DNA from 3 places in the Tepidibacillus sp. LV47 genome. Region 2 is predicted to be linked to each of the others. Evidence: a T-box and tRNA genes for the amino acid it is inferred to sense, from the RefSeq annotation. Region 2 holds a T-box; the other regions hold tRNA genes.
What was found. A T-box is a leader RNA that pairs with one kind of tRNA and senses whether it is charged. The one in region 2 lies ahead of leuS (leucine--tRNA ligase), so its partner is inferred to be a tRNA-Leu.

Region 1 (9,816 bases), on a different contig from region 2:
GAGAGTTAAGATTCGCAATAAACGAATGATTTTATCATTCATCGTGGTGGAACCTCCATCTAACCCATCATCTTTGTCTATAAATTTTCGATAAATCAATTGCTGAAACCTTCTTATGGATGTGAAAATTCACCTTTTCACATATAATAGTGAATGAGACATGTTTCTATATTAAGGTGATCCTTATGATTTATATCGTGACGGCTTTATATCCAGAAGCCAAACCATTGATTGAGGATTTTCAACTCAAGAAAATTTCGCAAGTCTCGAAGATGCAAATCTATGAAAATGAAGAGATCGTATTAGCCATTAGTAGCGTTGGTCCCTTATCTGCTGCTATTGCAACGACATACTTGCTGACAAAATATCATGCCAATGCTACAGATACAATCTTAAACATTGGGATTGCTGGAGCAGTCAATCCAAAACTAAAAACAGGTGAAACCATCTATTGTCATAAAATTGTTCATCATGATACCCATCGAAGTTTCTACCCTGATCTTTTAGTGGAACATTCTTTTCTGGAAGGAGTATTAGAAACTTTTTCTTTACCGATTGATGAAGCAATGAATCAGGAAATCGTCAGTGATCTTGTGGATATGGAAGGGGCAGGATTCTTTGAAGCAGCGTCTACCTTTTTACCACCCCATCAAATTCATGTGTTAAAAATCGTTTCCGATCGTTTAAAGCCATCGTTAGTTACACCTGAACTGGTGACACAACTTGTTAAGAATCAGCGGGAATCGATCAGTGCATTTATCAAAAAACTGCAAGGGATTTCTTTTACCGATCCAGAGGTGCTGACTAAAGCAGATCTACAATTAATAAAACAAATTCGAGAAAATCTTCATCTGACAACGACCATGTCTCATCAATTGATACATATGGCAAAACAATATAAAATTCGTACCAAGGAATCTTTAGATCTTTTGAACTCCTATCGTAATATCGAAGTCAAAACCAAGTCTGAAGGGAAGATCTATTTTGACCAAATCAGAAAACAACTTTTATACTCCTAAGTTCTCCCATATCTATGTGGAGAAAAAAGTCAAAGATCATCCCATAACAAAGAAGATCCTTTCTCGTTTCCCTCATGCTAAGTTCATCGAAATCGACCAATATCAAGAAGTGTTTCATCGTCCGAAACAAAACTTTTTCCTGCAAAAAAACACGCAAAAGCTCATTTTAGCGGAAAAAAAGGACAATTATTTCTATCCCGGAGCAGAAGTATGCCATGACTTTGGCAACTCCCATTTCTATTACACGACCAATATTTTAAATTGTATTTACAACTGTGATTACTGCTATCTCCAAGGAATGTTTTCTTCTGCTAATGTGGTGTTATTTGTCAATATTGAGGATTATTTTGCTGAATTGGACAAGATGTTAGAACTTCATCCCGTATATTTACCCATTTCCTATGATACAGATCTCTTAGCGTTTGAAAACATCGCTCCTTTTACATCCCAATGGATAGAATATGCGAAGAAACATCCAAATTTAACCATTGAGATCCGAACGAAAAGTGTCAATTACCCTGCTATTCGTCACTTTGAACCACTAGAAAATGTCATATTAGGATGGACCGTTTCTCCAGATGATATCGTAAAACGTTATGAACGAGGGACACCTGCTTTAGAAGCAAGGCTTAAAGCCATAAAACAAACGATAGATGATGGCTGGAAAGTTCGTTTAAGTTTTGACCCTCTTTTGCATATTGATCATTGGCGGGAACATTATCAAGAATGTGTAGATCAAACCTTTACCATATTACCTGCAGATAAGATTTTAGATATTAGCGTAGGCGTTTTTCGCATGCCTAAGGATTATTTGAAAAATATACGTAAATATCGAAATGATTCTGATCTCATTTACTATCCTTATGAAAATATCGAAGGTGTTTATACGTACTCGCAAGAAATTCGTGAAAAGCTCATTCAGGAAGTTACACGGATGATTGAAAAATATGTACCGAAAGAGAAAATTTATATGTAAAAAAAAGGAGATTGCGATGAAAAGTGCAATTGTTACAGGTGCATCCTCAGGGATTGGTCTAGCAATAACCAAAAAATTGAATCAAATGGGATTTCAAGTGTATGGGTTAGCAAGGGATTTTTCCAAAACTGATTATGAACATGATTCCTTTTATAAAATCGCTTGCGATATAACCAACACAAAACAACTCGTTGAAGTCATCAAACAAATCAAAGAACAAGCGAAAGAAATTTTCATATTGATCAATAACGCGGGGGTGGGTTATTTTGGCCCTCATGAAACCTTAAGTATTAAGGAAATCGAAACAATGGTTGCAACAAACCTGCAAGCTCCACTAATTCTAAGCAATTTGCTATTGCGGGATCTTCGCCAGAGCAAAGGATATGTCATCAACATTTCCTCCATTACCGCGAAAAAGTCAAGCACTTTTGGTTGCGCTTATTCTGCAACAAAAGCAGGTCTTTCCCATTTTGGGATCAGCCTCTTTGAAGAAGTTCGTAAATCTGGAGTGAAGGTTGTCACTATACATCCCGACATAACCCAAACTCCTTTCTACGAATATTTAGACTTTAAAGAAGGGGATCTCCCTGAAAGTTATATTACAGTAGATTGTGTTGCGAATGCAGTTGAGACGATCCTTTCCCAACGAGGAGGAACGGTAATCACCGAACTAACCATCCAACCACAACGGCACATGATCACGAAAAAAAACAAACAAAAAAAAGAAACGAAATAAATCAATGGTAAAAGGAAACATACAAAAATGCTTGAGCATAAAGTATGTAAATTCTAAAATAAAAAGAAAAGATTTTTTATTAATTTTTTTGGAGGAATTTAATGGTTGAGCCGTCAACAACTCTATTTCAAGAAGATTTTCATAGTTTACAAGAATTTATCGATCGATTAAATGAAATATTGCGATTTCCAATTACACTTGAAGATGCTAATCATCGCCTATTAGCTTATAGTACTCATGATATCGAAACAGACCCGGCGAGAATCGCAACAATCGTAAGTCGTCGAGTGCCTGATCAAGTGATTCGTCACTTATGGGAAAAAGGGATTATTCCCACATTGTTAAATAGCGATGAACCTTTACATATCGATAAAATCAATGAAATTGGTCTAGGAAACCGCGTTGCCATTTCGATTCGTAACAAACAAGAAGTGCTTGGGTTTATTTGGGTCATCGAAGTTGAACGACCCTTGAATCAAGAAGAACTAGAAATTCTTAAAGAAGCAGCAAAAGCAGCAAAACATCTACTCATTCAACACCAACTTCGCCGAAACAAAAAGAAAGAAGATTATCAATCGTTTTTCTTAGAACTTCTTTCTGGCATGGTGAAATCAGAACAGGAGATTATAAAAAAGTTTTCCCAATTAAAATTGACACCTCCTTCTCTCTTTACTGTTCTCACATTGAAATTAGAGAAACCGACTAATCCTAGTATAGAGAAACAAATTTCCTATATGTTAAAAACTTCTAGTCGTTATCCGATCGTTCTTAAAGCCATTCTGGATCAACAATTAATCTTGTTACTTTCATTAGCAAAACATGATGAAAAATATGAATTAGATCAATATATTTCTCAAATGATTCACGAAATGAAAGAACGATTTAGCATGTCAACGATCTTCGGCGGTTATGGCAGGATCTATGATCAATTCGCGAATATAGAAAAAAGCTATAAAGAAGCATTAACTGTTTTATCGCTGAAAGAACGGTATAAAGAAGAGATCAAAACGGTTTATGGTTATCAAGACTTAGGAATCTATCAATTCTTTGATATCCTCTATGAACAAAGAAAAAAGGAAGGTTTTTTGCATCCTGGTTTACAGAAACTTCGTGATTATGATCAGCGTTATCATCATTCTTTGATCGAAACCCTTGAAGTCTACCTAGATAAAGATTGTAATGTGAATGAAACGGCACAAATACTTCATATTCATGTCAATACATTAACCTATCGTTTAAGGCGCATCACAGAAATCGCCAACATTAATTTAAAAGATCCGAATCAAAAAATATCCCTTTACCTTGACTTAAAACTTGAAAAAATGGGGAAATAACGGATTTGTGAAAATCCACAAATATTTCTCTATTTTTTCTCTTTTCTAAACGATGAAAAAAAGAAACTCCCGAATTATACTTTTGTTAAAACCAAGAAATACTAACTTAAAAAAGGTGGAGGGATACGGAATGATTATCGGAGTACCAAAAGAGATTAAAAACAACGAAAATCGTGTAGCTTTAACACCTGGTGGAGTGATCGCATTCAAAAAAGCAGGTCATGAGGTACTCATTGAAAAGGATGCCGGGATTGGAAGCGGTTTCAATAATCAAGATTATATCGCTGCAGGTGCAACGATCTTAGAAAAAGCAGAAGAAGTATGGGCCCGTGCAGAAATGATTATGAAAGTGAAGGAACCATTGCCATCTGAATATCCATACTTCCGTAAGGGATTAATTTTATTTACTTATTTACATTTAGCCCCAGTACCAGAATTAACTCGCGCATTAAAAGACAGTGGAGTCATTGCCATCGCTTACGAAACAGTGGAAGTGAATCGCTCCTTACCACTCTTAACACCGATGAGTGAAGTAGCGGGACGCATGGCTGTTCAAATCGGAGCCCAATTCTTAGAAAAAACAAAAGGTGGCAAAGGAGTTCTTCTTTCTGGAGTTCCAGGCGTACAACGGGGAAAAGTGACCATTATCGGTGGTGGTGTTGTTGGAACCAATGCTGCAAAATTAGCAGTTGGACTTGGGGCGAATGTAACCATTCTTGATGTGAATGCGGATCGTTTACGTCAATTGGATGATATTTTTGGTGAAAAAGTAAATACCATCATGTCTAATCCAATGAATATTGCAAATGCTGTAGCTGAAGCAGACCTTGTGATTGGTGCAGTATTAATCCCAGGTGCCAAAGCGCCAAAACTCGTTACTGAAGAAATGGTGAAAACAATGCAACCAGGTTCTGTCATTGTTGATGTTGCCATTGACCAAGGTGGTATCTTTGAAACAGTGGATCGTACTACTTCTCATGACAACCCAACTTTTGAAAAACATGGGGTTCTCCATTATGCGGTTCCAAACATCCCTGGTGCTGTACCAAGAACATCTACCCTTGCATTAACTAATGTAACTCTTCCTTATGCACTTGAAATTGCCAATAAAGGAGTAAAACGAGCTATCGCTGAGAATCCCGCTCTTGAAAAAGGCTTAAACGTAGCAAATGGATTTATAACTTATGAAGCTGTCGCAAAAGATCTTGGATATGAATATGTATCTCCGAAAAAAGCTCTTGAATTAGAAACGGTGTCCATCTAATCCCCTTTCTTCCTAAATCAATCTTCATATTTGGGGCTGTCCAAAAAGTAGTATTTAACCCCGAAATCTAAAAAAAGCAACCCCAAAGAATGCTGTAAAATCAACATTCTTTGGGGTTTAATTTTGGCGGATTTTCAACTTAAATGGACTTTTTAGACCGCTCCATTTTATTATTTTTAGCATTATATTCCTTTTCCCAAAATATAAATTAAACAAATTAAAATAGTATAGTTTCTAAAAAATTAATGATATAATTTGCATCGATATATTCTTTATACTCATGAAAAAGGGGGTAAATGAATGGTTATTTTTTCGGTAATCGTATACATGGTACTCATGCTTTATATTGGGTATTATGCCTATAAACGGACGGCAGATTTATCTGATTACATGCTTGGTGGACGAACATTAGGACCAGCTGTTACTGCACTTAGTGCAGGGGCTTCTGACATGAGCGGTTGGCTGATGATGGGATTACCAGGGGCTATGTTTGCAAGCGGAGTTAGTGCATCTTGGATTGTAATCGGTCTAACTCTTGGAGCTTGGGCAAACTGGCTGTATGTAGCACCCCGTTTAAGAGCTTTTACAGAGATGAATAATTCGATTACCATTCCTGGATATTTGGAAAAACGTTTTGAAGATCATGCGAAAATTTTACGTTTCGTTTCAGGCCTAGTTATTATGTTGTTTTTCACTTTTTACGTATCCGCTGGAATGGTATCTGGGGGCGTATTATTCCATAGTATCTTCGGTATTGATTACCATACTGGCTTGTGGATTATTGCTATTGTAGTCATGGCTTATACTTTATTTGGTGGATTCCTTGCAGTGAGTTGGACTGATTTCGTTCAAGGACTAATTATGATTACTGCATTAATTATGGTTCCTGTTGTAACGATTTATCATACAGGAAGTATTAACGATACGTTTCGTATTATTCATTCAATCGATCCTTCCTTATTAGATATTTTTAAAGGAACGAGCTTTGTTGGCATCATCTCCCTTTTCGCTTGGGGATTAGGATATTTTGGCCAACCACATATTATTGTTCGTTTTATGGCGATTACATCTGTTAAAGAAATTAAAAAAGCCCGTCGAATTGGCATGGGGTGGATGATTTTTTCTACAGTAGGAGCAATGTTTACCGGTCTTGTTGGTATTGCTTATTTCCACATTCATGGGCTTAAATTAGACGATCCTGAAACGGTATTTATTAAATTAGGACAACTCTTATTTCACCCATTTCTTACTGGTTTCTTAATTTCTGCGATTCTCGCAGCGATTATGAGTACAATCTCTTCCCAGCTTCTTGTCACTTCCAGTTCTTTAACGGAAGACTTATATAAATCGTTTTTTCGACGCAACGCTTCAGATAAGGAGCTTGTTTTCTTAGGTCGCTTTTTCGTTTTCCTTGTCGCCATTATTGCCTTAGCTTTAGCATGGACGAAAAACAATACAATTCTTAATCTTGTTGGTTATGCTTGGGCTGGTTTTGGTGCTTCATTTGGCCCAGTCATCTTACTCAGCCTATATTGGAAGCGGATGACCAAATGGGGGGCTTTAGCGGGGATGGTTATTGGAGCCCTTACCGTTGTTATTTGGCCAAAACTTCCCGTGGTGAATCAGCTTTATGAAATGATTCCAGGATTTGCGTTAAGCTTGCTTGCAATAACAATTGTAAGTTTATTAACCTCAAAACCATCTACTCAAATCGAAAAACAACTTGAATCGATTCGTCAAACAATATAATAAACGAAAATTAGGCAGGTAGAGCAATATCTGCCTTTGCTTTATTTCTTAATTCATCTTCTGATAAAAAAGAAAAAATATTCTTTCGTTAACGGATTCCGCTTACCGAAAGAAGGCATGTTCGTTCGTAAATCGTACACCCATACTTCTTTTGTTGCCGACGTCGGTTTTCCCGCGAGTGAAGAATAAGATGGTTTTCACCCGTTGTGCAGTCCCACACTGATTGAGTAACGGATAAGTAAAAAGTATAATAAAAGTATCAAATGGATGTTTGGGAAATGAGGGGAAACAAAATGGATAATTTAAAGAATTTATTACGGGAAGTGCTGAAAGAAGAATTACAACCAATTCATGAGCGAATTAATCAGTTACATGAACAAAATAGTCAGTTACAGGAGCAAATTAATCAGTTAAAATATGAGACAAATCAACAGTTTGAAAATATCAAGACCGAATTAAAAGAAATCATGGCTACTGTTCAACGTATTGAACAAAATCAACCAGAAGATATTATGGCTATGTTGCAAACAATTAACAATAAATTAGACCAACGAGATGCGGAGCTTCAAGTGCTTAACAGACGTGTATTTAAACTTGAGTCTGATGTAGAAAGAATGGCACGTCTATAATAAAAGGCGCGGTCTCTAAGTTAAGAGAAACCGCGCCATTATTGGCTTTATGTATGGTGACCCCGACTGGGCTCGAACCAGCGACCCCCACCCTGTCAAGATGGTGCTCTCCCAGCTGAGCTACGGAGTCACATCTAGTATTCGTATAAATGGTGCCGAGGACCGGACTTGAACCGGTACGGTAGTCAACCCACCGCAGGATTTTAAGTCCTGTGCGTCTGCCAATTCCGCCACCCCGGCATGACAATTAAATGGTGGGCCCAACAGGACTCGAACCTGTGACCAATCGGTTATGAGCCGACCGCTCTACCAACTGAGCTATAGGCCCTTAATGGCGGAGCTGACGGGATTCGAACCCGCGATCTCCTGCGTGACAGGCAGGCATGTTAGGCCTCTACACCACAGCTCCCTATTCATTGGTTGCGGGGGCAGGATTTGAACCTGCGACCTTCGGGTTATGAGCCCGACGAGCTACCAGCTGCTCCACCCCGCGGTGTTTAAAAACGACGACAAATTATATTATATATAATTTCAAACACTTTTGCAATTTTTTTTCACAATTTATATTTTAGATATTCGTATCATCTAATCGACAAGTGATATTGTACATAGAGAAGAAACATTTGTCAATAATGAATTCTTCTTGATTTTATCATACTAATATTGTCAGTGCTCTGACAGATCACTTGGTTAAGGGGGTTTATTCTTTGCCAAAAACAATGAAAGATAAGCAAATTGCTCACCAATCTCCAAAAGCAAATCAAATCAAGCAACAACTTACAGAGCAAATCAATGCATCACAAACTGCTTCTTTGCAACAAGCAAAAAACCAACAACAATCCGCTAATCCTCAACTCATTCAATATTTTAATCCACCAGCGAATGTGATGCAAAATATGGCAACACAATCACAACAAATCAACCAACTCTTTACGCAACAAACGGTTCAACAAAAACTTCAAGAATTACAACAATTAACCAATCAATTACAGCTTGAAATTGGTAAAATGAATACAGAATATAATCAGTTGAGCAATGCAAACATGAATCAAACTCAGATTCAACAAACATTACAACAAAAAGCAAAAGCCCTTCAACAATTTACAAATGAAATTTCTCAAAAATTAATAAACCTGTAACCTTAACCAGCACATTAAAAGCTGTGGATCCTACTTCCACAGCTTTTATTAACAATTATAAACGTATAGCGTATTTCCCCATTTCGTTATCTAAAAATTCTCTATTTCCTTGGTACCGATATCCGTTTCGTTATCAATCTTCATTGATCCTTGTTGTCCATTTACTAGGCTTACTCATCGTAATAAGTTCGTGGATAGTAGTTATTTCCACCTTTTGCATCAGGTTTACCAGGAACAATAACTTTATAGTAATTGTTATCGGTTTGAAAATCAGCTTCTTCTGGTGTCGATTTTTGAACAATATTCGTATTAAAATTAATCATATGTAACGCAAGAATATCTGCAGCCTTGTTAAATGCCTCTATGGTATCAAAAATAAAAAAATCTTTGTGCTCATGGTTAATAAACTTATCATAAACATTGGTTTCTCCCTGAACAGTCCAGTATGCAGATTCAATGATATTGGATATGGCATGATCTCCAAGAGATAAGTCGATGGTTCTGCCATCTGGTTGATCATACACTGGTTGAATCATATAATAGTGCATGATGATCACTCCTTTGCTATCATTTTTGACAGGAGTGGCCACTTTTTATTCCTTATTTTAAAAATATGTTTTTATAATACGATTGTACTTAACACCATCCTTTGTAAATATTGATTGATAAAGTTCTAATGCATTTACTGTCCAAGGAGTAGTCTTTAATATAATCTCTTCCGTTTTAGATGAGGGTTGAATTATTACTTTTCTTGCAAGTGTTAAATGAGGCGTAAAAATAGGTTTTGCATCAAAGTTAATTTTTAGAGGTCGAATTGCCTTTATTAATTGTTGATATAATTGATGTAGCGGCTGTAAATCCCCTTGAACTCCCGCCCATAAAATATTAGGTTTTGCCATTGACGGAAAAGCACCAATCCCCTCAACCCATAATTGAAACGGCACCATTTTCTTCACCGCTTCTTTCATTG
Region 2 (9,816 bases):
TTTTTCACAGATTTATCGGTAAGGGATAAAGACCTAGTAAAAAAAACCCTGGTGCAATTGGATTTATGGGAGAAACGTTTTCAGCAAGTGGCTACATTAAGCGGCGGTGAGCGCCAATTAGTTTCTTTGGCAAGGGCGATGGTTCAAGATCCGGTAGTTTTATTTCTAGATGAACCAACCACTTATTTAGATATTGGTCACCAAATCTTAGTATTAGAACATATTCGCAAATGGCATCAAGAAAAAGAGATTACGATTGTAATGGTACTCCATGACTTAAATTTGGCAGCTCAATACTGTGATGAATTGATCTTAATTCAAGATGGAAAGATTGAATCTATCGGTAAGGTAGAGGAAGTGCTTAATGTTAAGGAAATTGAACGAGTTTACCATACAAAGCCAATTTTAGTACAGCATCCAATACGAAAGGTTCCACAAATTTTGTTACAAGGGCAATAAACTAATGATACGTATCCTTTATGAGTGAAATGAAATGTCCAGTTGTTTTCTATGGAAAATCTTTGTTAAAATTAAGATAGTGGAAATGGAACCTCATTTTTTTAGGAAAAGGAGTGATGATGATGGCAATTGTAGAAGTAACGATAACTCCTCTAGGAACAGGCAGTCCAAGTATAAGTCAATATGTGGCTAATGTACATAAAGTATTAGAAGAAGCACCCGAACCAGTGAAATTTCAACTTACGGCAATGAGTACGATTATTGAAGGTGATTTAAAAGATATTATGGCTGTGATCATGAGAATGCACGAAGTCCCTTTTGAAAATGGTGCTTTACGTGTATCCACTTTAATTCGTATCGATGACAGGAGAGATAAACAAGCATCAATCGAACAAAAACTTCGCTCAGTAAATGAGAAATTGGGGCATGAGGCCTAAACACTACTTGATGAAAGAAGACTACACCTTGTTGTAGTCTTTTTTAATGTTTTGCAGAAGGAAGGATAAATATGGTATAGTTATTGCCGATAACCATTTTTGTAGAGTATCGTCGTATTTATTTTTATACATAAGGAGTTTTTGCACGTGTTATTAAAAAACTTTGTACCAGATCTATATGTTCAGTCTATCTATCATATTGATCTTGATGCCCTGAAAAAAAGAGGGATCACTTCCATTATTACCGATTTGGACAATACTCTTGTGGAAGCTGATTCTCCTTATTACACTCCTAAATTGGTAAAATGGTTAGATGATTTACAAGAAATGGGTTTTAAAGTCATAATTGTATCCAACAATAATTTAACAAGAGTAGCTGAATTTGCTGATCCACTAACCGTTCCATACATACATCGGGCAAGAAAACCCCTAAAACGAGCATTTAAACAAGCATTGGAACGATTGCAATCGACAGTTAAAGAAACAGTTGTCATTGGTGATCAATTATTAACGGATATTTTTGGTGGAAAGCGAATGGGGTTTTATACGATTCTTGTTATTCCCATTTCAAAAAAAGAAAAATTAGGAACGAAGATCATTCGAGTGATTGAACGAATAATCATGAAATGGTTAAAACGTAGAGGATTGATTGCTTGGGAGGATGAATAAATGTCAGAAATGCTATATTGTGAAGGTTGTGGCGCAATACTACAAACAACCGATCAAACCAAAGCAGGCTTTATCCCATCATCAGCATTAGAAACAGGAAATCGCATCTGTCAGCGCTGTTTTCGGATTAAGCACTACAATGAAGTTATACCTATTCAAATGGACGAGGATGAATTTTTAGAGATCCTTCATTCGATCGGACAAACGGATAATTTTGTTGTTCAAATTGTCGATCTTTTTGATATCGATGGCACTTTAATCTCTGGTTTGCCACGATTTATTGGCCATAATCCTTTTATTCTTGTTGCAAACAAAATTGATTTATTTCCAAAATCTGTTAAGTATGAAAAAATCAAACATTGGCTAAGAAAATATGTTAATGAGCATGGACTTTTTCCTGAAGAAATTTTTCTCATCAGTGCGGAAAAGAATATTGGTTTAAAGGAAGTGATTCACTATCTGGAAAAAGAAAAAGGGAATCGTGATGTATTTGTTGTTGGCGCAACCAATGTGGGCAAATCCTCTTTTATTAATCAAGTCATTCAAATCCTTAAAGGAAAGCAAAGTCATATCGAATTAACCACTTCAAGGTATCCAGGGACCACCTTGAACGTAGTGCGAATTCCATTTATCGACGGAAAAGATATCATTGATACTCCAGGTATTGTCAATCATAAACGATTTAGTGAATGGGTTGGGCCAAAAACATTAAAAGCCATTTTACCGAATAAAACGGTAAAACCAAAGGTGTACCAATTAGCTGGAGAACAAACGTTATTCTGGGGCGGTTTAGCTCGAATTGACCAAGTAGGGAAAACAAGGAATAATTTTGTCTGCTATTTAGCGAATGGAATTTCTATTCATCGAACAAAACGAGAAAATGCGGATGAAATTTATCAAAAACATCTAGGTGAATTGCTAAAACCCCCAACCATTGAAGAAGCCAAACAATTGCCTCCATTTGCAAAGCATGATTTTCGTTTTACAGGAAGAAATAAAGTGGATATCGTCATCTCAGGTTTAGGATGGGTAGCAGTAGATGGCGAACCCACAAATATTGAGGTTTACGTACCAAAAGGAATTAGCGTACATCTTCGTGATGCATTGATTTAAAGTATTATTTGGGAGAGAATGATGATGAATAGCCAAACTCAATTGATCGGATTGATCGGCCATCCTGTTTCCCATTCCAAGTCACCAGAAATGCATAATGGGATGTTTGCAAAATTGGATTTGAATTATGTCTATCTCGCTTTTGATGTTCCCCCTTCGCATTTAAAAGAAGCGATTGAAGGGATGAAAGCCTTAAAGATCAAAGGTTTCAATGTTACGATTCCTCATAAAGTAGAAGTGATGAAGTATTTAGATCAAGTCTCAGAAGAAGCAAAACAGATTGGTGCAGTGAATACCATCGTAAACGATGAGGGCCGATTAATTGGATATAATACTGATGGTATAGGATATCTCCGCTCTTTAATAGAAGAAACAGGGGTACAATTAAAAGGAAAAAGAGTTTTAATCCTTGGGGCTGGCGGTGCAGCAAGGGCAATTGGTTATACGATCGCCAATTCTCCAATCGGACAATTAACCATTATCAATCGAGATCAGAATAAAGCTCACATTTTGAGAAAAAGTTTAGAACAATATACAAAAACAGATGTATTATCAATCGAACAAATGGAAAAAGGGGTTAAAGAAGCAGATATTATTGTAAATACGACATCCATTGGTATGGCTCCTAATATTGATCAATCACTGATCAAAAAAGAATGGATTCAACCGAATCATCTCGTAAGTGATATCATCTATAATCCTTTAGAAACCAAGCTGATTCAAGAGGCGAGATCACAAGGAGCACAAGTTCATTCAGGATTAGGAATGTTTATCTACCAAGGGGTCATTGCTTTTGAAAAATGGACAGGAATTACCCCTGATCCTTCTTACATGAGATTAAAGGTGATTGAATCGATAAAAGAGAAAGGAAGAAATACATGTTAACAGGAAAACAAAAACGATATTTGCGTTCATTAGCACATCATCTTGATCCCATTTTCCAAGTGGGAAAAGGCGGAGTGAACGAGAATATGATTAACCAAATTAATGATGCCCTTGAAGCTCGTGAATTGATCAAAGTTTCAGTTTTAAAAAATAGTTTACAAGATCCCGATGAAGCGGCAGAGGCGATACTAAAAGGAACGAAAGCTGAACTTGTTCAAATTATTGGCCATACCATCGTCCTTTATAAAGAATCGAAGGAAAATAAAACGATCGAATTACCAAGATCATGATGAAAAAAGTAGGGATACTTGGTGGAACCTTTGATCCGCTTCATATCGGTCATTTCATTATGGCTGATCAATCCCTTTTCTATGGGGGATTAGATGAAATTTGGTTTATGCCGGCACATATCCCCCCCCATAAATTAGGCCGAAAAATTACGCCAGTTCATCATCGGATCGAAATGGTGAAACGAGCAATTGAAAATGAACCCCAGTTTCGCCTATGTACGATCGAATTGGAACGTGATGGGCCTTCATATACTTTGGATACGGTTAAGGAATTAAATTCAAGATATCCTAATATTTCCTTTTCTTTTATTATTGGTGGCGATATGATTGAATATTTACCTAATTGGTATCGTATTGAAGAATTATTGTCACTCATACAATTTATCGGTTTAGTCCGACCCGGTTATTCACTAGATAACCTTACATCAAAAGAAAAACAAATCATTAAGCATGTAAAAATGATCCCAATGCCCCAATTAGAGATTTCCTCTACATTAATCCGTCAATGGGTTAAGGAAGGGAGACCACTCCGACATGTCGTTCCTAACCCTGTGGAACAATATATAAAGGAGAACCATTTATATGAAGATTGATTTAGAGTATCTAAAAGCAGAGTTAAACAAAGAAGTGACTGAACATCGCTATATTCATTCTTTAGGAGTTGCGGATACGGCTAAACAATTAGCTGCAAGATATGGAGCTGATCCATTGAAAGCGGAAATAGCTGGTATTCTCCATGATTTTACAAAATTTTGGCCAAAAGAAAAGTTAGCTCAATATATTCGCCAATATCAAGAATTAGCTCAAGATTTATTAGATTATAATGCAGAACTCTGGCATGGACCGGTTGCTTCGATCGTTATTCAAGAACGATTTGCGATTCATGATGAAGAAGTGATTATGGCCATTCGTTATCATACATCTGGACGAGAGCAAATGTCCCTTTTAGAAAAAGTTGTTTGTCTCGCTGATTATATTGAACCCTCGCGTCAATTTCCTGGTGTAGAAGAGATTCGGGAAATGGCAAAATCGAATCTAGATGAAGCACTAAGAATGGCATTTGATGGAACGATTCAACTTTTAATCAAAAAGAAGATGAAAATCTATCCTTTAACAGTTAAAGCCCGAAATGATTTAGTAGGGGGGAATGATTGAGTTAGAATGGAGGAAAGAGAATTGGAATATTCGATACTGGATATTGCGAAGTTGGCCGCAAAAACAGCTTTGGACAAAAAAGCAAAAGATGTAATGATTCTTGAAATAAAAGGCTTATCTCTGATTGCTGACTATTTTGTCATTTGTAGCGGGAATTCGGAAACTCAAGTTCAAGCGATTGCAAATGAAATCAAAGATAAAATGGAAGAAAATCAGATTGAGGTTAAAGGTTGGGAAGGGATCGAGCAATCAAGATGGGTCTTGATCGATCTTGGGGATGTCGTGGTTCATGTATTCCATAAAGATGAACGGGAATTTTATAATTTGGAACGGCTTTGGCGAGACGCTCCAGTGATTGAAGTAGATGAGTTATAGAATGATGATCGACTATTGACAATCCAAAGTAAAATTTCATATAATCATAATTAAAATTGAAATTGAAGTATAACAGTAATGCGAAGGAATAGTAACAAGATGATTGATTTTTCAGAGAGTCGGTGGTTGGTGGAAACCGATAAATCAACTCTTGTGAACTCCCCTTCAAACTGTAGAGGGGAAAAATGAGTACTTTCTACCGTATTATCTGCGTTAAAGATCTAAAGTGGTATTTTCATTGTTATGGTGAAAATATCATTAGGGTGGTACCACGGGATTGTTTACTAACCTCTCGTCCCTAGCAATTGAGCTTTGGGGTGGGGGGTTTTATTACTTTTTGAGGAGGTTTCAGCATGAGAGAGCAAGTTTATCAACCCGAGAAAATTGAGAAGAAGTGGCAACAAATATGGGAAGAACAGGAGACCTATAAAACCATCGAAGACGTTTCCAAACCGAAATATTATACTTTAGAACAATTTCCTTACCCCTCCGGAGAAGGGTTACATATGGGGCATGTTCGCGTTTATACGATTGGCGATGTGATTGCCCGTTTTAAACGCATGAAAGGATACCAAGTCCTTCATCCAATGGGAGCAGATGCCTTTGGTTTACCCGCTGAGAATGCAGCGATTCAAAGAGGAGTTAATCCAAAAGAGTGGACATTAAAAAACATGGAACGGATTCGTACGGAACAAAAACGGTTAGGCGTATCGTACGATTGGGATCGCTATGTTGCCACTTGTCTGCCTGACTATTATAAGTGGACCCAATGGCTCTTTTTGTTATTTTACGAGCGGGGGCTTGCTTATAAAAAGAAAGCGGCTGTTAATTGGTGTCCGACCTGTAATACAGTTTTAGCGAATGAACAGGTAGAAGATGGAAGGTGTTGGCGTTGCGATAGCGAAGTAACGAAAAAAGAATTGAATCAATGGTTCTTAAGAATTACTGATTATGCGGAACGATTACTGCAAGATTTAGATCAATTAGAGGGTTGGCCAGAAAAGGTTAAAATGATGCAAAGAAACTGGATTGGAAAAAGTAAAGGAGCAGAAGTGGTCTTTACAGTTCCAACTTTAGATGATGCGAAGATCCCTGTATTTACTACACGCCCAGACACCTTATATGGAGTCACTTACTTGGTATTAGCACCAGAACATCCTCTTGTTCCTCAATTGATTAAAGGAAAAGAAAACGAACAAAAGATTTTACAATTTATCGAAGACTTAAAGAAAGTAAATGAGATCACCCGTACCTCAACAGAAGAGGAAAAAGTGGGTTATTTCACAGGTTCTTATGCCAAACATCCATTAACAGAAGAAGATGTACCGATTTGGGTAGCAAATTATGTGTTAATGGATTATGGAACGGGTGCAGTAATGGGTGTTCCAGCCCATGATGAGCGGGACTTCCATTTTGCGAAGAAATATCATCTACCGATTAAGATTGTGGTACAAAATCAAGACGGATATCCCCAAACTGTGGAAGAGATGGATCAAGCATTTACAGAAGATGGAATATTGGTTCATTCTGATCGCTTTAATGGATTGCAAAAGCAAGAAGCGATTCAAACGATCGGTAAGTATCTTGAAGAAATTGGCAAAGGAAAACGGACTACAACCTATCGATTAAGAGATTGGCTTATCTCGCGCCAACGTTATTGGGGTACACCGATACCTATCGTCTATTGCGATACATGCGGTGAAGTACCCGTTCCATTAGATCAATTACCTGTTATGTTACCTGAAGATGTTACCTTTAATGGAAAAGATAATCCATTAACCACTTCAGAGTCGTTTGTTCATACCACTTGCCCAAAATGTGGGGGGCATGCTTATCGGGAAACCGATACAATGGATACTTTTATTGATTCATCGTGGTATTATTTCCGATATGTCAGCCCCCACGAAGAGACAAAACCTTTTGATTCTAAACTTGTCAATAAATGGCTGCCTGTTGATGAATATATTGGTGGGATTGAACATGCAGTCCTTCATTTACTCTACTCACGATTCTTTACAAAAGTATTGTATGATGCAGGATTAATTTCATTCCAAGAACCTTTTAAATCTTTACTGACACAGGGTATGGTCATTAAAGATGGAGCAAAGATGTCAAAATCAAAAGGAAATGTGGTAAGCCCCAATGAAATCATCGAGAAATACGGTGCAGACACAGGACGTCTCTTTATTCTATTTGCGGCTCCTCCTGATCGTGATCTTGATTGGAGTGATTCTGGGGTAGAAGGAAGCCATCGTTTCTTAAATCGGGTATGGAGGCTTGTTCAACAAAACCTTGAAACCTTAAGATCGCATCCGGAAATCAAGGTTGAAACCGATGAAGAAAAAGAACTTCGTCGTATGATTCATTTAACCATTAAACGGGTAACAGAGGACATTGAATTAAGAAATAATTTTAATACTGCGATTTCTGCTGTGATGGAGTTAGTCAACAAGATTCATAGTTATCCCGAAAAAGGGAACAAAGGTCTTCTCAAACAAGCGATCGAAACGGTTGTGGTATTGCTCGCACCAATGACGCCGCATATTACTGAAGAATTATGGCAAATGATGGGGCATGACTCTAGTATTCATCTACAAGAGTGGCCAACATTCAATGAAGAATATTTGGTATTAGATGAAGTAGAAATCGCCATTCAAATCAATGGCAAGATTCGCGGGAAAAAGATGATTCCAACATCTTACGGAAAAGAAGAAATCGAAAAAGCTGTCCTTGATGATGAAAGAATCAATGAATGGATAAATGGAAAACAGATCAGAAAAGTGATCGTTGTTCCTGGCAAACTTGTTAATATTGTTATAGGGTAATAAACGAGTAAAGGCTGTATGTTCAAAGCTAATGTTACCTTTAGCTTGCCAACATTCTTTGATAGTGTTGGCAAGCTTTTTTTATACGCAGGAAGCTGGAGGCAAACGCTCGAGCTGAGGTACACGAACCCATCCTTAGGGGAGATTCGGGTGAAGCTTGAAGGGATTCTATGACATTAAATTTTAAAAAATGAATCGGTTTTGAAGGAATTTTTCCTAAATTGCCGAAATAATGAATAGATTCTAAATTTTAGTGTAACGTTTGAACATAAGACTTAAACATTTCTTTTGTCACGATTTTTCTTGTTGGTAACTGATGTTTGATTGCAAACTGGTTCATTTGTTTTGTCCATTGATTAAGTTTCGTTAAGTCGATTGGTTTCCCTGCTTTATAATCATCAATCAGTTGGTCGATGATCAACTCTCGTTGTTGATCCATTTTCTTATAAGTTTCGATTGCTTTTACTTTTTCATTGACTTTTTTCGTAATTTCCAAATGAACACTACTCACTGCTAACACCTCGATTATAAAAACATGTATTTCAAATTTAGAAAGGATGGTAATGGTGGATCTGATTTCAAAGTTTTACTTAACGAAAAGAGAGAAAATCTTTATTATTCTTCTTATTATGGCTCTCTTATTCGCAATAAGTCAATATATCTCTTCCAAACAAGACGATCCGCCGCCATTTAGAGACCAAGTAAAGGAATCGTCAAATGTCGTTTCGAATAAAACAAAAACAGAGAAAACGAATGCTGAAGAGATTGTTGTCGATGTCAAAGGTGCAGTCACGAAACCAGGAATCTATCATTTAAAAAATAATGCAAGGGTAAAAGATGTTCTTGATCTTGCTGGCGGAGCTCTACCTAATGCGAATTTGAATCAAGTGAATCTGGCAATGAAGTTAAAAGATGAGATGGTGATCTATGTTCCTTTTCAAGGAGAAAAACTGGAAAACCAAGGAACCAATCAAATTTGGGGAAGTTATTCAATATCAAGTGGTCCAAGTTCCACAAATGGCAAGATTAATATCAATACAGCTGATGAATCACAATTAATGGAATTAGATGGAATTGGAGCAACGAGGGCCAAGGCGATCATTGAATACCGTCAACAAAACGGTCCCTTTCATAAAATTGAAGATCTGATGAATGTATCTGGAATCGGTGAAAAAACATTTGATAAAATTAAAGAAAAAATTTCAGTACATTAATTCAAAAGTGTAATATTAATGTTAAAATTAAGATTGGTATAAAACTTTGCTAAGTTCGTTAAAAATATTGACGTAGTTAAAGATATTCACTAATGTTGTCTTAGATGGAAAGGAGGAAAATCATGAGTCGCTTAACTACAGATGAACAATTAAAAAATCTATTAGAAACATCTAAGCGAATTGCCATTGTTGGACTGTCGAACAAGCCTGAACGGGACAGTTATAAGGTAGCAGAATATTTGCTTAATCAAGGATACGAGGTTATTCCTGTCAATCCAACCATTAATGAGGTTCTAGGGAAAAAAGCAGTAGGTTCCTTAAAGGAAATTGAAGGTCAAGTAGACATTGTCGATGTCTTTCGCCGACCCGATCAAGTAATGCCTATTGTAGAAGA
Region 3 (9,816 bases), on a different contig from region 2:
TATCAACATTCCCTTGAAGAAAAACAGTTTATTGAATATATTCTTATTCCTCCCCTTAAACCTGTTGAATTCTTTCAAAGCGATATTTTAAGTATTATGTTACTAAATCGCATTGGAAAAAATGCCTATCAAGCATTAATGGAACAACTTCTCGTCGATGAAAAAACGGCCCCTTCATCAGAATATATTGAGAAAGAGATCACGAAATCGTTTGATGAGGTATTTGATTCGATTCTTTGGTCTGAGATTACCATTTCACCCGAATCAGAGATCGATCAGTTCATCAAACCTTATTCCTCCATTTCTGCAAAAAATTCGCAGAGAAAAACAATCACAATCAAAGATCAATATTTAGATATTGAATTTATTAAAGGAATGACAAGCAATTTATATCAAGACCAACATATTTTCTCACAAGAAAATATTCAACTTTTTCATGAACTTGCTTTTCTTTATCACTTATCGGAAATGGATCTGATTCACCTTTTACATGATCCTTATATTTATGATTCACACGGAAAATTACAAGAAGATTTGCTTAGAGAACGTGTTAGAGAAAGATTACAATATGAACAAAAAGAAATGTTCTTTGTTGAAAAAGGAAAAACCCTTCATTCGCCAAAAGAAGGACAAGTACCAAATATTGAAGATAAAGAGCAAAGGCATATGTGGATATTAGAACATTATTCACCGATTGAATTATTAAAACGATATCAGCGTGGAGCAAAAATTCCAGAAGCTGATCTTCATTTAATCGAAGGACTAATTCGCGATTACGGTTTACCTTATCAGGTGGTTAATGTTTTAATTGAATATGTCTTACTATCCAATCAATACAAGTTACCAAAGAAACTAACGGAGAAGATAGCCGGTCATTGGAAAAGACTAAATATCACCACGGTTGAGGAAGCATTACAAATTGCAAAGAAAGAACATCAGTTATATCGGGGATGGAAAGAAGGAAGCAAAAAAGGAAGCTCCTCAATTAAAACGGTCAAGGAAAGGAAAATAGAAAAAAGAGAAAAAGTTCCCGATTACATTTTGAATCAGGAGAAGAAATATCACGGGAATCGAAGCAGTGAAGCTCAAAAAGAATTGGATCCAAAAGCCCAAGAAGAAATTGAGGAATTGTTAAGGAAATTGGGGGAAACAGGGGAAGGAGCGTAAAAAATGAACCATTTAGGTCAAGTATTAAGTGAAATGCTCCCTAAACTTTTCATAGATAAACAAAATTGGCTGCAATATTTTGAACATCATCCAGAATTAGAAGAAATGATTCACAAACAACAACTAACAAAAGAGCATTTACTGCCAGCTTTAAATCAGTTATACCAATATATTGAAGAAAAAAAGCATTGTGAGATGTGTAAGGGACTTGACCATTGCCAGAATCTATTGAAAGGTCATTTTACCCAGTTAACTTTTTCCTTTGGGCAAATTCAGTCCGCTTTAACCAAATGTCGTTTTCTCATTCAACATGAAGAACAAACTTATAAAGAGAAATTATTCCACAGTCAATATATTGCAAAGGATATTTTGAACGCTTCATTTAAAGATTTGGATAAAACGGGAGAAAGACAAGAGGTCATTCGAGCACTGTTGAAGTTTATCGCCAATCAACAGGAAGGGAAAAAACAAAAAGGAATCTATCTCTATGGACCATTAGGAGTGGGAAAAAGCCATTTGATGGCTGCAACGGCCAGATTATTAGCAGATAAAGGAATTTCCACATTGATGATTTACGTTCCTGACTTTTTCCGAGAAATAAAAAACTCGATCCATGATCAATCATTAAATGAAAAAATGAAATTGTTAAAAGAAGTTGAGGTTCTGATTTTAGATGACATTGGAGCGGAAACGATCTCTCAATGGGAGAGAGATGAAATTCTAGGTGCTATTCTTCAGGCAAGAATGGTAAAAGGATTACCAACTTTATATACCTCTAATCTGAATTATGATGATCTAGAAGAACACTTGTCCTATTCGAGCAAAGGGGGAATTGAAGAACTAAAAGCGAAACGAATTATGGAAAGAATTCGCCATTATACCATTCCTTATTTTTTAGATGGACCAAATCGAAGAATGATGGGAAATTAAAATTTCTCATCTTGCGTGAGAAAAACCAACATGCTATACTATATTTTGTCCCAAAAAGATGGGGCATTAGCTCAGCTGGGAGAGCGCTACGCTGGCAGCGTAGAGGTCAGGGGTTCGAGCCCCCTATGCTCCACCATACATAGGATTATTCGTGGTCTAGTTTCCTTTGGAAGCTAGGCCATTTTATTTAAAAATGAATTTGCTGCATGAGATTTTTCTAGTTTTCCCATGAACTTTAATATAATATTTATAATATTAATGTAAATATTTTGATCATTTAAACAAGAAAGAAACTTTTGTATTGTTTCATTGGGGGAGAAGGTATGAATATTTCCGTATCAGAAAGAGTTAGGGTGTTTCAAACCAACGTTTTTTCTGAACTATTTGCTTATAAGAAACAACGGCTCGAACAAGGGTTAGAAGTGATCGATTTAAGTGTGGGTAGTCCTGACTTACCGCCGCCTGTTTATGTAATGGAAGTTTTGGCAGATGCAGTAAAGGATCCAACACAATATGGATATGCACTAAAGGGCACGGATGAGTTTCATGAAGCGGTAGCTCATTATTATGAGAAAAGGTTCTCCGTTTTATTGGATCCAAGCAAAGAAATTTTGCAACTCATGGGTTCCCAAGATGGGCTGGTGCATTTACCGATGATCTTTGCCGATCCTGGTGATTTGATTCTTGTTCCAGATCCAGGGTATACGGCTTATGAAGCAGGTGTTCATCTAGCAAGTGCAACCCTTTATCCAATGCCACTAAAAAAGGAGAATCAATTTTTGCCATGTTTAAGGGAGATTCCTGAAGACGTGGCAAAAAAAGCAAAAATGATGATTTTAAATTTTCCTGGGAACCCAGTTCCTGCTCTAGCGACAAAAGAATTTTTCGAAGAAGTTGTTCAATTTGCAAAAAAATATGAGATTATTGTCGTTCATGATTTTGCTTATTCCGAATTAATTTTTGACGAAAAAAAAGGAATCAGTTTTTTAGAAATCGAAGGAGCAAAAGAAGTTGGAATTGAATTTAATTCTTTATCAAAAAGTTTTAATCTGGCAGGAGCTCGTATCGGTTATATTGTTGGCAATGAAAAGATGATTGAAGAAATAGCCAAAGTGAAATCGAATCTAGATTATGGAACCTTTTTACCGATTCAAAAGGCAGCAGCCACTGCTTTAAAAGGTGGAACTGAGTTTTTGCATCAAAATAGGAAAATTTACGAAAGACGTCGCAATATTCTTGTTGAAGGTTTGTCCTCATTAGGATGGCATGTGGAAAAACCATCTGCTACGATGTTTATTTGGGCAGAAATTCCCAAAGGTTGGAGATCTAAGGAATTTGCTTTAGAATTAATCCAAGCGGGTGTTGTTGTGACACCAGGAAACGCTTTTGGTGTTCAAGGTGAAGGATATGTGCGGATTGCTTTAGTTCAACCGGAGGAGAAATTGAAAAGAGCTATTGAATTGATTGACCAAAGTGGGATTTTGCAAAGAAAAAGATAAATGGATGAAAAAAGTCTACTTGCAAAGAAGCAGGTAGACTTTTTTGACTGTATGTGCTAACGCTGCTCCAAACTTTAAAGTCGCAGCTTATAGAACATACAAACCTATTTTATTATCAAAATAAACTTTCATCTGTCAAATTAAAGAACTTGAAGCTTTTTGTTCCATATCTTGATAGACTTGTGTTCCTTCAATTTGGACGATTTTTCGAAACTCTGTTAATAGATGTCTTGTAATCGGACCAGGTACACCATCGCCAATTTGTCTGCCATCAACGTCGATAACTGCAATGACTTCAGCTGCTGTACCCGTTAACAATACTTCATCAGCGACATAAACATCATGACGTGTAAATGGTTGCTCGATAACTTGGTAACCTAATTTTTTCGCGATGTCCATAATCGCTTTTCGCGTAATTCCTTCAAGAGCGCCAAGGTATGTGGGTGGAGTGTAGAGAACACCATTTTTCACAATAAAGATATTATCTCCCGATCCTTCAGCTACATAACCATTTGCATTTAACATGAGAGCTTCACTGGCACCTGCGCGATTCGCTTCAATCTTAACAAGAACATTGTTTAAATAGTTTAAAGATTTAATTTGTGGATTAAGTGCATCAGGTGTATTTCTTCTCGTTGGAACGGTAACCACCCGAATTCCTTTTTCATAAAGTTCCTTTGGAAATAAGGCTAGGGGCTGTACGATAATAATGACTTCTGGCTTCTCGCATTTGAAAGGATCTAATCCCAAATCACCAATCCCTCGGGAAACAACCAATCGAATATAGGCATCCCGATAATTATTCTTACGAACGGTTGCAACAACTGCTTCTTTCATTTCTTCTTGAGTCATGCCAATTTCAAGTAAGATCGATTTTGCCGAATCGTATAACCGTTTAATATGTTCGTCTAAACGAAAGATATTTCCGTTATATACCCGAATCCCTTCAAAAATTCCATCTCCATATAAGAATCCATGGTCAAAAACAGATACTTTCGCATCTTCCTTTTTCACGTATTCTCCATTCATATAAACCCACTCAGACATCAATTTCTCCCCCTTTTAAATAATAGAAATATTTCGATAATTTTATAAAAAAGAAAATTAAGAGCGCACTCCATTCATTGTCTTTACAAAATAAGGATAACTTCCTAATATTCGAATCTGGCATCCTAAAGCTTCAATTTCAGCAAAAGCTCCAGGTAGTAAGACATCGTCCATTTTCTGTTCGATGTCAATGATAAAATAGTAATTTCCGAGTCCTCTTTTTGTAGGTCTAGATTCAATTCGTGATAGGTTGATTTTTCTCCAAGCAAAAGCGGCTAGAACTTGGTATAAGGCTCCAGGGTAATCTTTAGGGAGTGTAACGAGGATCATTGTCTTATAAGATGATGATTGCAATGGTTTAAAGTTGAGTGGTTGATCACCAAGAACGATAAAACGAGTGTAATTGTCTTTATAATCTTCAATACTCTCTTTCTTAAAAGATAATGAATAAATTTCCTTAGCTAAACGTGTACCAATAGCAGCCCAAGGCTTATCAGGATTCTCCTGTATCATTTGTGCTGCTTCAGCCGTACTATTGGTATATATTATTTCAGCATGTGTGAAAGTACTATAAATAAAACGGCGGCATTGAGCAATCGCTTGCGGATGTGAGTACACTCTTTGTATCTCTGAAAGAGATATCGAAGATTGAGACGGTGAAACCAATAAATGTTGGGTGATCGGTAGTACAAACTCAGTTAAAATTGGTAATTCTATCTCATGAATGATCCAATCTAACGTAAGATTAACAGAGCCTTCGATTGAATTTTCCAATGGAACAACCGCGTAATCAACCTTTTTTGTGTTAGCAGCTTCAAGGACATCTGGAATGCTACGAAAAGGAAGATAAGTAACTGTATCGTTTTTAAAAATGGAACGGGCAGCTTCTTCTGTAAATGTTCCATGAGGCCCTAAAAATGCAATTTTTTTTGACATTATTCATCTCCTTCAGAAGGTTTTGATTTTTATAAACCTTACTACTTTAAAAGTGTGATGTCAAATGATCAAATTTATGTTTTTTTGGAGGTGAAACCGCTTAAATTCTTAAAAAAGAGGAGAAATTCTTACTTGTTCGGAAATTTATAACGAATTTTAAAATTGGGTGTATGATATGAAAAACCCCTTTTTAACTTTTTTGTTAAAAAGGGGTATTCGTTTATTCGGTAGGTTTTTCATCTAATATTATTTTGTTAAATTTTTGGATAAGGTGAGAACGAATTTTATTGCTTTTTGTATTCCAGGATCTTTCATTAATTTTAATAGAGAGCCAATTCCTACTTTAGAAGTATCATGTTTTACTTGCTCTTGAGTTTCTTCAATCGCTTCTAGAAGTTTGTCAATGGTATCCATTCCGCCGATATCTGCAAAGAGACGATCACCATATTCCATTGCTGTGCCTGCAATACCAGCTAACTTAGTTACAGCACTTGTATTTAACGCTCTTGTTGCACTTGAAATAAGAGTTGCTAAGTCTATAAGGTCTTTTAAGACATTTTTTTCCTTCAGCACTTTAAGAGTTTGTAGTAATTCTTTAATCATTGCCACTTCTTCAGCGGTTAGTTGTAATTGTTGTTCGCTAGTAACACTCATTCTTCAACACCCCTTCCTATAATAGTCCTCGAGCTGTCATCCAATACATTTCGTTAAAGGCATGTTTAAACCAATGGATCATTGCCGATTGAGGAACTGGATTTGGTGGATGGTTATAATCCATATTGATATAGGTACCTTCTTCTAGACCTGCTTCAATGAAACAGAATACTTTACCATCATAGAAGTTGGTAGGTGTTTGGCCATGTAATTCTTGTTCGATGTTTTTTGCAACGTATTCAGACTCATAGTGAGCAGTAGAACCTGCTTTACTGATTTGCAATGCAGTAGCGTCACCAATTACGTAAATATAGTTATCGTTGACAGCCTTTAATGTATACTGGTTAACAGGAATGAAGCCCATTTCATTTCCCAAGCCAGAGTCAAAGATCACTTTTGCACCGCGATGAGGTGGGATGGATACTAACAAGTCAAAAGATTCTTCTTTTCCATCTTTGGAGTAAAGGATTTTCTTTTGCGGATCAACTTTTGCAGGAACGAAATTGGTTACATAACGGATGTTACGTTTCTCTAATTCTGGTTTAACCCAGGTTGCTACATTTGCTGCCATGTGAACCGTTTCTAGTGGATAGGTGTAAACCAGTTCAACCTTATCGCGTATTCCTTTCTTTTCGAAAAATTCATGCGCCATAAAATAAAATTCTATAGGAGCAACGGGACATTTATGGGGCATACCCAATGTAATAACAATTTTTCCGCCTTTAAAATTGGTTAATTTTTCTCTTAATTTAAGGGTTCCCTCTGGTGAATAGAAGTTGTCCCCCGCTTCTTTTAATCCAGGAATTAAGTCAAAACGTGGAACTGCTCCCGTACCAATGACCAAATAATCATAGGAGAAATCTCCTTTATTGGTATGTACGACTTTTTTGTCTTTGTCAATTTTGGTTGCTTCAGCAATTACAAGATTTACACTAGGGTGTGTAATCGTTCTTTGCTTCCTGATATAATGCTCTGGATGTTGAAGACCAAAAGCAACGAATAACCAACCAGGCTGATAAATATGTTCTGCTTCATTGGTGATCATGGTGAGTTTCACTTCACCTTTTTTAATCTCATGCTTTAATCCTTTAGCTAGGTGGTTAGCTACCATTGTACCGCCAGTACCACCGCCAAGGATAACAATGTTTTTTGCCATTTCTTTTACCCTCCCTGTATCTCTTTATTCATTAAAAAACCTTTGAGACATCTTTTTCATCTTTGTTCAATAATGAACTTAGTAAGTTCCTTGAAACAAAGATTACTTGATGGAATTCTCTAACAAATATTTTATACAAGTTGATAAAAAAATTCCATTGGTTTTTAGTAATTATCACAAAATACTAATTATAAAATTTATATATTTTTGAAACAGCTGGACAAATATGCAGGTAATACAATATTGACGTACATATAATAAATTAATCAGAAAACGATGGGAGGGGTTAAAATGATTGAAATCAGCATTATCATTGCGATGGCCATTTCTTTAACACCAATAATCAGCGAAAAGCTTCATATCAATAAAAAATTGCGAGCTTGGACGGCACTTGTATTGATTGTACTTTTTAATATAGCTAATGCTATTCTATTTACGGATCATGCAGTAATCGATGCGATTAGGCAAGGAATACGTGATGGTGTTGTAGCTGTAGGAATCTATTCTACAGGGAAAAATACAGTGGAGTATGTAGTAAGTAGAAAGAATAATACTTAATCAGGGAAAGTGAAAAATTTTTAAAAACATTGACATGAAACTAGAGAAATGATAATATAAAATTCGTCCGAAAAAGGCTCGGTAGCTCAGTCGGTAGAGCAGAGGACTGAAAATCCTCGTGTCGGCGGTTCGATTCCGTCCCGAGCCACCATTTTTCTGAATATCATTTATTATTTCGAGAACATCCGATAACTATATTTGCGGACGTGGCTCAGTGGTAGAGTATCGCCTTGCCAAGGCGAGGGTCGCGGGTTCGAATCCCGTCGTCCGCTCCATTACATCTTAATCTGCCGGGGTGGCGGAATTGGCAGACGCACAGGACTTAAAATCCTGCGGTGGGTTGACTACCGTACCGGTTCAAGTCCGGTCCTCGGCACCATTTATTTTGAATATTACATGAAAATTACCCCTCATTTGAATGTGTTGAGGGGTTTTTTGTTTTATCTCTTTATTATTTATTAATTGCATTATTTATTAATTGCTAAATCTATCTGTTGAATACTACTGCTTAATTGTTGATCAACCACATTAGCTTTTTTAACAGTGATAAAGATCATACTAAGGGCCTGATGAATACCCTTAAAATATAGGCAAATTATCTGGTTTATGTTACGATGGAAATGAGTGATTTGGACATCGTGGAGGGAGAAATATGTCGCATATCGATCAGATTTTAGAAAAAGCATTAAATGGAGAACGATTAACGCTGGAAGATGGAATAGAACTATTTGAGAGTAATGAAGTTGAAAAAATTGGTCAAGCAGCGAATGAGATCAAAAAACGACTCCATCCAGAACCGATTACGACCTTTGTCATTGGCAGAAATATCAACTATTCCAATGTTTGTGATACGTATTGTCGTTTTTGTGCCTTTTATAAAAAGCCGGGAGAAGAAGGCGCTTATGTACTATCGAATGAGGAAATTTTACATAAGATTCAAGAACTTGTAGATGTTGGCGGTACAGAAGTTCTAATGCAGGGAGGAACCCACCCCGATTTACCATTTGATTATTATCTCAATTTATTGAGGGAGATTAAAAGGCATTTTCCAAATATACATATGCACTCTTTCTCTCCAGCGGAAATTATGAAAATGAAAGAAATATCTGGTCTCACTTTGGAGGAAACGATACGATTATTGTATGAGGCAGGGCTTGATTCTTTACCTGGTGCAGGAGCTGAAATCCTTGATGATCGAACGAGGATCAGAATTAGCAAAAAGAAAGGTTCTTGGAAAGATTGGATCAATGTGATGAAAACAGCAAATAAGGTAGGTTTGACAACAACCGGTACAATGGTAATTGGCTTTGGAGAATCGATGGAAGAGCGCATTCTACATTTAATTCGAATTCGTGAAGCTCAGGATGAAACAGGTGGATTTCTTGCGTTTATTCCATGGACATTCCAACCTGATAATACGAACCTGAAAGCAGAAAAAGTAACGCCTGAAGAATATTTGAAAACCGTAGCGATTAGCCGGCTGATGTTGGATAATATTCCTAACATTCAATCCTCATGGGTTACGATGGGAGCCGAAGTCGGTAAACAATCCCTATTTTATGGTTGTAATGATTTTGGTAGTACAATGATGGAAGAAAATGTCGTTTCTGCAGCAGGTACAACACATAAAATAAATACAAATTTAATCATTCAACTCATTCGTGAAACGGGGCATATTCCTGCACAAAGAAATACAAAATATGAGATTCTCCATATTTTTGATCAAGATGAAAAGGTCGAGAAAGATTTTATCATGCAAAATTAATCAAAATAAAGGTCTGAATCTTTAGTATTAAAATAGCGATCATAAAGAGACAAAGGCTAAAAATAGATTGACAAAACGAAAAAATTTAGATAATTTTAATTTAA

Region 1: it encodes a tRNA-Leu, which carries the amino acid that the T-box ahead of leuS (leucine--tRNA ligase) is inferred to sense. The anticodon was not compared.
Region 3: it encodes a tRNA-Leu, which carries the amino acid that the T-box ahead of leuS (leucine--tRNA ligase) is inferred to sense. The anticodon was not compared.

What each region holds. Positions count from the first base shown of each region.
Region 1 is NZ_JBLWIF010000001.1:388,093-397,908, forward strand. It holds gene ACMW72_RS01930 (helix-turn-helix transcriptional regulator) at 1-42, opposite strand, end outside; gene ACMW72_RS01935 (hypothetical protein) at 186-1,019, shown strand; gene ACMW72_RS01940 (SPL family radical SAM protein) at 985-1,995, shown strand; gene ACMW72_RS01945 (SDR family oxidoreductase) at 2,012-2,731, shown strand; gene ACMW72_RS01950 (PucR family transcriptional regulator) at 2,833-4,065, shown strand; gene ald (alanine dehydrogenase) at 4,196-5,329, shown strand; gene putP (sodium/proline symporter PutP) at 5,630-7,078, shown strand; partial or broken gene ACMW72_RS01965 (SAM-dependent methyltransferase) at 7,138-7,288, opposite strand; gene ACMW72_RS01970 (hypothetical protein) at 7,357-7,707, shown strand; tRNA gene ACMW72_RS01975 (tRNA-Val) at 7,762-7,837, opposite strand; tRNA gene ACMW72_RS01980 (tRNA-Leu) at 7,858-7,947, opposite strand; tRNA gene ACMW72_RS01985 (tRNA-Ile) at 7,960-8,035, opposite strand; tRNA gene ACMW72_RS01990 (tRNA-Asp) at 8,040-8,116, opposite strand; tRNA gene ACMW72_RS01995 (tRNA-Met) at 8,125-8,200, opposite strand; gene ACMW72_RS02000 (hypothetical protein) at 8,415-8,846, shown strand; gene ACMW72_RS02005 (hypothetical protein) at 9,017-9,394, opposite strand; gene thpR (RNA 2',3'-cyclic phosphodiesterase) at 9,452-9,816, opposite strand, start outside.
Region 2 is NZ_JBLWIF010000004.1:97,294-107,109, forward strand. It holds gene ACMW72_RS06660 (ABC transporter ATP-binding protein) at 1-459, shown strand, start outside; gene ACMW72_RS06665 (MTH1187 family thiamine-binding protein) at 582-896, shown strand; gene ACMW72_RS06670 (YqeG family HAD IIIA-type phosphatase) at 1,044-1,565, shown strand; gene yqeH (ribosome biogenesis GTPase YqeH) at 1,566-2,678, shown strand; gene ACMW72_RS06680 (shikimate dehydrogenase) at 2,703-3,563, shown strand; gene yhbY (ribosome assembly RNA-binding protein YhbY) at 3,557-3,853, shown strand; gene ACMW72_RS06690 (nicotinate-nucleotide adenylyltransferase) at 3,853-4,446, shown strand; gene yqeK (bis(5'-nucleosyl)-tetraphosphatase (symmetrical) YqeK) at 4,436-5,008, shown strand; gene rsfS (ribosome silencing factor) at 5,015-5,383, shown strand; T-box leader at 5,453-5,686, shown strand; gene leuS (leucine--tRNA ligase) at 5,737-8,208, shown strand; gene ACMW72_RS06710 (DUF2533 family protein) at 8,459-8,719, opposite strand; gene ACMW72_RS06715 (helix-hairpin-helix domain-containing protein) at 8,775-9,422, shown strand; gene ACMW72_RS06720 (CoA-binding protein) at 9,545-9,816, shown strand, end outside.
Region 3 is NZ_JBLWIF010000005.1:105,638-115,453, reverse strand. It holds gene ACMW72_RS07680 (replication initiation and membrane attachment family protein) at 1-1,167, shown strand, start outside; gene dnaI (primosomal protein DnaI) at 1,171-2,097, shown strand; tRNA gene ACMW72_RS07670 (tRNA-Ala) at 2,158-2,233, shown strand; gene ACMW72_RS07665 (LL-diaminopimelate aminotransferase) at 2,421-3,596, shown strand; gene ilvE (branched-chain-amino-acid transaminase) at 3,732-4,643, opposite strand; gene pheA (prephenate dehydratase) at 4,701-5,579, opposite strand; gene ACMW72_RS07650 (DUF1641 domain-containing protein) at 5,826-6,233, opposite strand; gene ACMW72_RS07645 (NAD(P)/FAD-dependent oxidoreductase) at 6,250-7,389, opposite strand; gene ACMW72_RS07640 (hypothetical protein) at 7,681-7,947, shown strand; tRNA gene ACMW72_RS07635 (tRNA-Phe) at 8,023-8,098, shown strand; tRNA gene ACMW72_RS07630 (tRNA-Gly) at 8,148-8,222, shown strand; tRNA gene ACMW72_RS07625 (tRNA-Leu) at 8,237-8,326, shown strand; gene mqnC (cyclic dehypoxanthinyl futalosine synthase) at 8,600-9,712, shown strand.